DNA from 2 places in the Agathobaculum sp. Marseille-P7918 genome. Region 2 is predicted to be linked to the other one. Evidence: predicted binding sites of a transcription regulator. Region 2 holds the regulator's gene; the other holds the start of a gene.

Region 1 (3,419 bases), on a different contig from region 2:
ATGCCGAGCTTCTCGGCGATCTGAGAGCCTACCTGCGCGGTGTCGCCGTCGATAGCCTGACGGCCGCAGAATACGATATCGTCGTCCTCAAGGCCAACCTTCTTGACAGCAGCCGCGAGGATCTGGGAGGTAGCAAAGGTATCGGAACCGCCGAACTCACGAGCGGAAACCAGAACCGCCTCGTCCGCACCGCGTGCGAGCAGCTCACGGAGCATGCCTTCTGCCGGTGCCGGGCCCATGGTGATGACAACGACCTTGCAGCCGGTTTCGTCCTTGAGCTTGAGGGCAGCCTCAACCGCGTTGAGGTCGTCCGGGTTGGTGATAGTTTCCATGGATGCGCGGTTCAGAGTGCCGTCGGGATTGACTGCAACCTTACCGGAGGTATCCGGAACCTGCTTTACACAAACAATAGCCTTCATAGTTCAGTTTTCCTCCTTTACTTAGCGCAGAACCTGACCGGCGATGACCATTCTCTGAACCTGAGAAGTGCCCTCGTAGATCTCGGTGATCTTGGCGTCACGCATCATGCGCTCCATCGGGTACTCACGGATGTAACCGTAGCCGCCGTAGATCTGTACGCACTTGGTGGTAACGTCCATTGCAACCTCAGAAGCGTACAGCTTAGCCATAGCAGCTTCCTTGGTGAACGGCAGACCAACGTCGTGGTTGAACGCAGCGCGGCGAACGAGCAGACGGGCAGCGTCGATCTGAGTGTACATATCGGCTACCATCCACTGCAGGCCCTGGAACTTGTCCAGCGTCTTGCCGAACTGAACGCGCTCCTTCATGTACTGGATCGCCTTGTCCAGAGCGCCCTGCGCGATGCCGAGTGCCTGAGAAGCGATACCGATACGGCCGCCGTCCAGCGTCATCATAGCAATCTTAAAGCCGCCGTTCTCCTTGCCGAGCAGACGGTCAGCCGGCAGATGCACATCTTCAAAGATCAGCTCAGCGGTCTGAGAACCACGGATGCCCATCTTGTGCTCGATCTTGCCGATGGAGAAGCCCGGGTCATCCTTGTCAACGATGAACGCGGAAATGCCCTTGTTGCCCTTGGTCTTATCGGTCATCGCGAAGATAACGTAAGTATCCGCACGGCCGCCGCCGGTGATGAACACCTTGGTGCCGTTGAGGATGTAGGAGCCGTCCGGCTGCTTTTCAGCGATGGTCTGCTGTGCAGCGGAGTCAGTGCCCGCGTTAGGCTCGGTCAGGCCGAACGCGCCCAGCTTTGCGCCTTCCTTAGGCTCGATGAGCGGGCGGAGCCACTTTTCCTTCTGCTCTTCGGTACCGAACGCGTAGATCGGCCATGCGCCCAGCGTGCCGTGCGCGGAAATGATAGCACCGGTGGTGCCGCATACACGGCTCATCTCTTCAATTGCGATAGAGTAGCAGACATAGTTGCCGCCGGAACCGCCGACTTCCTTGGGGAACTGAATGCCCATCAGGCCGTACTTCATCAGCTTCTGGACAGTCTCTTCCGGATAGCGCTCCTGCTCGTCGATCTCGGCTGCGAGCGGCTCTACTTCGTTAAGCGCGAACTCACGGCACATCTTCTGGAACAGTGCTTCTTCTTTTGTAAGCCTAAAATCCATGCCATATACCTCCCAAAAAATATTCGCGGGTGTACAGAAAAACACAGCACCCGATGCCCATGGGCCGCAGTGCCGTGTCCTAAGCCAACACCCTACTTTGGAGCATGTCTATTTCTATTATATCGTTTGCCGGGAATATGTCAAGGATTTAACACACTTTTGCGTGAGATTTTCGACCCGTTTTTTTCCATTGCAGCCTCATATTTTTACCCTGTGTGGAATCCCGGCTTTTGTTTGCATTTTGTATATGCATGACCGGTATCCCACGCCCTATCTGAGTGGTTTTTCACATATTCCGCGCCGCTTCCGCATAAGAAGCAGAGAAGGCCATTATATAAGGAGGAAAAGTCTATGTGTGGAATCGGCGGCTTTGTCGATTATGAACATGACGCGCGCCGCTATGCCGCAGCGGCAGAACGCATGCAGCGCAGCCTGACGCCGCGCGGCCCGGACGCGGCAGGCGACTATCAGGACGCGGACGCGGTGCTCGTCCACCGGCGCCTTATCGTCATTGACCCGGACGGCGGTTCGCAGCCCATGTATGCACCCGACGGAAATACGGTACTGGTATATAACGGAGAGTTATATAATACCGAAGAAATACGAAAAGACCTACTTGCACGCGGGCACACGTTCCGCGGTCATTCGGACACCGAGGTACTGCTGCACGCCTTTCTCGAATGGGACACGGATGCGTTCGAGCGTCTCAACGGCATTTTCGCGTTCGCCATCTGGCAGAAGAAAGAACGGCGGCTCGTGTTGTGCCGCGACCGTCTGGGCGTTAAGCCCCTGTTTGTCGCGCGCTTGCAGGACGGTATCGTGTTCGGCTCGACCATCGGCGCGATGTTGTGCCATCCGGCAGTTGAGCCAGAGGTAGACGAGGACGGTCTGCGCGCCGTACTGCTACTCGGTCCTGCGCGCCCACCCGTGTCCGGCGTATTCCGGCAGATCGACTCCCTGCTGCCCGGGCATTACGCCGTGCTCACGCCCGAGGGCTATGCCGACCGCACCTATTGGAAGCTGGAGGCGCATGAGCACCCGGACGATCTGGAAACCACCATTGCGCGCACGCACGAGCTCATCTGCGACGCGGCACAGCGGCAGCTGGTGTCCGACGTCCCGCTTGCCTGCTTCCTGTCCGGCGGACTGGACTCATCCATTCTGTCCATGCTGGCCGCCAAAACCTATGCCGCGCGCGGCGAAACACTGCACACCTGGTCGGTTGACTACCGCGACAACGACAAATATTTCACCAAAAACAGCTTCCAGCCCAACAGCGATAACGAATTCATTCAGATGATGGTCGATACGCTCGGCACAAAGCATCACAACGTCGTCATCGAGCCGGACGCCCTGTGCGCCGCACTGCTGCCCGCGACCGATGCGCGCGACCTGCCCGGCATGGCGGACGTGGACTCCTCGCTGCTGCTGTTCTGCGCGGCGGTCAAGAACGGCGGCACGACCGTGTGCCTGTCCGGCGAGTGCGCCGACGAACTATTCGGCGGCTACCCGTGGTACCACCGGGAGGAAATCCTGTTCGAGGACACCTTCCCGTGGTCGCGCTCGGTCGATTTGCGGCTCGGCCTGCTTGCGCCCGGCATTGTGCAAAACGGCGCGGAATTTGTCCGTGAGCACTATCTTGCCACCTGCCGCCGCGCAGAAAAGCTGCCGACCGACAGCAAAAAGGATGCGCGCATGCGTGAAATGTTCGTGCTCAATCTGGACTGGTTTATGGCGACCCTGCTCGAAGGAAGCGTTACACAGGGATACCGCAGCTTAGAGTCCTCCGCTCCCGTCTACTCCTCCAAGGTATAACCGTAACCGAAC
Region 2 (3,419 bases):
GCTCTGCTTTTCTTGACAGAACATAGAATTCTTGTTAAAATAATATCAATTCAATAGGAGGACATTCCCATGTCTATCGACCAGTCCATTTTGGAGAAGTTTGAAGCGGTCGTCGAAAGCCAGCGCAAGCGCATTGCGGATATGAAGGCGCAGGACGACTTTATTGACTATTCTAAGCTCGACAAGCTCATCATCGGCGTGTGCGGCGGCGACGGCATCGGCCCGATGATCACCGGTATGGCACAGCATGCGCTTGAGGTGTTGCTGGCTGACAAGGTCAAGGCGGGCAAGGTGGAGTTTCGCGTCATCGACGGCCTGACCATTGAGCGTCGTGCAGAGCTTGGCTGCGCGATTCCGCCCGATGTGATGGAAGAATTGAAACAGTGTCACGTCATTCTCAAGGGGCCGACCACGACTCCGCGTAAGGGCGATCCGTGGCCGAACGTAGAGTCCGCAAATGTGGCGATGCGTAAGGCGCTCGACCTGTTTGCCAATGTACGTCCGGTCAAGGTGCCTGAACTTGGTATCGACTGGACGTTCTATCGTGAGAACACCGAAGGCGGTTACGCTGTCGGTTCGCAGGGAGTGCAGATCGACGACGACCTGTTCATCGACTTCACGGTTGCCACTTCGCAGGGCTGTGAGCGTATCGCGCGTCTGGCGTTTGACTATGCACGTAAGACCGGCAAGAACCGCGTTTCCTGCGTCACCAAGGCGAACATCATTAAAACGACCGACGGCAAATTCCTCGATACCTGCCAGAAGGTGGCAAAGGAATATCCGGAAGTCGAGTTTGACGACTGGTACATCGATATCATGACCGCAAAGCTGCTCGACGACAAGCGCCGTCGTGACTTCAAGGTGGTTGTGCTGCCCAACCTGTACGGTGATATCATTACTGACGAAGCGGCAGAAATTCAGGGCGGCGTCGGCACCGCAGGCTCGGCCAATATTGGCAAGCGTTATGCGATGTTTGAGGCGATTCATGGTTCTGCGCCGCGTATGGTGCAGGAAGGCCGCGCAAAGTATGCCGATCCGTCGTCCGTGTTGCGCGCATCTGTGATGCTGCTCGAGCATATCGGTGAAGTCGAGCTGGCGAAAAAGCTCGATCGCGCACTGGACATCTGCATGTTTGAAGAGAAAAAAGTGGTTGTTACCGGCCGTGATACCGGCGCAACTGCGCAAGAATTTACGGATTACGTGCTGGATACCATCGCCGGACTGTAATCATCAAAATATTCCAATGAAGGAAGAAGGAGAGAGCCTGTGGAACGAAAGCAAGAGGTTTCCAAAGCGGTCATTCAGCGGCTGCCACGCTATTACCGAAATATCTGTGAACTGAAGGCTGAAGGCGTGCAGCGCATCTCTTCACGCGCGTTGGCTGAGCGCATGGGTCTGACGGCCTCGCAAATTCGGCAGGATTTTAATTGTTTTGGCGGCTTTGGGCAACAGGGCTATGGATATAATATTGACAAGCTGATGGAGGAATTGGGCTCTATTCTCGGTCTGCGTGCAGGCCGCACAGCGATTTTGCTGGGTGCAGGCAACCTGGGTCGGGCGTTGCTCAATAACTTTGATTTCAGTGCAAGCGGATTCCGTCTGCTGTGCGCATTTGATGCAAACCCGGATCTCAAGGGAAAGGAATTCGGCGGCTATTCGGTGCGCAGCAGTGATGATTTACCGTCGTTTATTGCGGCTCACAAGCCGGATGTGGCAGTGCTTACCATTCCGAGGAGCAATGCGCCGGAGATTGCACGGGAGCTGGTCGATCAAGGCATCCGCGGCCTGTGGAATTTTACAGGAGAGGATCTTCACTTGGGTGGCTTGGGTGTACCGGTGGAAAATGTACATCTGTCCGATAGCTTGATGACGCTGTGCCATCTGGTCAGCGCGACAGAGGAATAAAAAAGAAACGGCCTGCAGGCCGTTTCTTTTTTTACAAATTTACATTTTATCGAGAAAATAGGGTGTAGTCTGGTAGACGTAGTAGTTAACCCAGTTGGTGTAGAACAAGTGCGCATGGGCTTTCCATGTGACAAGAATTTCATCATCCGGATCGTCGTTGCGGAAGTAGTGAGCTGGAATAGCAGGGTTCAAGCCTTTGGCTAAATCTCGCTCATATTCCTTCTTGAGCGTATCAGAGTCATATTCCCCGTGGCCGAGCACAAAAATCTGACGGCCATTCATCGCTTCCACGATGTATACGCCGGCTTCATTGGACTCTGCCAGCAGACGCAGTCGATCATCCCGGCGAATGTCCTCAGCGCGCACCTCAGTATAACGGGAATGCGGAGCAGAAAAAACGTCGTCAAAGCCGCGCAGAAGAGGTTCTTTTGGAAAAAGCATGTGATGACGAAAGATACCGGACATCTTGTGAGGAAGCGGATATTTGGGGATACCATAATGATGGTATAAGCCGGCCTGCGCGCCCCAGCAGATATGCAGAGTGGAGTGGACATGGGTCTTGCTCCAATCCATTATCTCAACCAGCTCATTCCAATATTCTACATCCTCAAACGGCATATTCTCTACCGGAGCGCCGGTAATGATAAAACCGTCATACTTTTGATCGCGAATATCATCAAAGGTCTTGTAGAAAGTAAGCAGATGATCCTCAGGTGTGTTTTTGGAGTGGTAGGTCTTGGTTTGAATCAAGTCCACCTCAATCTGAATAGGCGTATTGGATAAGCAGCGCAGAATTTGCGTTTCCGTAACGATTTTCAATGGCATCAGATTGAGCAATGCGATGCGCAGCGGCCGAATATCCTGTGTAGTCGCACGATGCTCGGTCATAACAAAGATGTTTTCGCTTTCCAGTACCGCACGCGCAGGCAGACTGTCGGCTATTTTGATGGGCAAGCCGACCCCTCCTTTTTATGAAATAGCATTATAATGATTTATTATAGCAGAAAGCGAAAAGAACCACAAGTCACAAAAAGCGAAAATACGGTAAAAAACAGTTGACAAAAGTAAAAAAGGGAGGTATACTGTATAAGTCTCATATAGAGACGGTCAAACTGGATGCAAACAAAAAATTGAAAAAACTTCTTGACAAATGCTTCTCGGTTTGATATACTAAATAGGCTGCTTCGATGAGAGGCGGCGCGGGTCGAAAAAAAGTTTGAAAAGAAATGAAAAAAGTTCTTGACAAACCGAAATAAACCTGATATAATAAATAAGCTGTCACCGAGAACGGTAAAGAGCTTCGAAAAGTTCTGAAAAGTCCTCGAAAACAGCGGATTGTACCTTGTAAATTAAACAACGAGAAAGCTTAACTTGGTTTTGATAAAAATCGAGTGTAGTGCGAACCTGAAATTCTAAGAGTTTTACTCTTGGTAAATCGGTGGAAGTCACAACTCCACTTAAAACAAAGTGACACGTCAGACTCTAAAGTCGATTGAATGAGCTTCAGCTCTTTC

The links. Region 2 encodes Rex, which represses fermentation and respiration genes when NADH is low (regulators of the CRP and FNR family bind a similar motif). Its sites were predicted from a motif close to ATTGTTAANNNNTTAACAAT; they were not measured.
Region 1: ACESSO_RS11065 (acyl-CoA dehydrogenase) is a predicted target of Rex. The motif match lies at 1,729-1,748, and genes of this name have one in related genera.

The regions. Positions count from the first base shown of each region.
Region 1 covers NZ_CAXTXI010000007.1:162,803-166,221, reverse strand. Annotated here, with positions in the region: gene acrB (acryloyl-CoA reductase electron transfer subunit gamma) at 1-419, opposite strand, end outside; gene ACESSO_RS11065 (acyl-CoA dehydrogenase) at 441-1,592, opposite strand; gene asnB (asparagine synthase (glutamine-hydrolyzing)) at 1,944-3,407, shown strand; gene ACESSO_RS11055 (hypothetical protein) at 3,389-3,419, opposite strand, start outside.
Region 2 covers NZ_CAXTXI010000004.1:288,787-292,205, forward strand. Annotated here, with positions in the region: gene ACESSO_RS08440 (isocitrate/isopropylmalate family dehydrogenase) at 70-1,227, shown strand; gene ACESSO_RS08445 (redox-sensing transcriptional repressor Rex) at 1,267-1,905, shown strand; gene metA (homoserine O-succinyltransferase) at 1,945-2,859, opposite strand.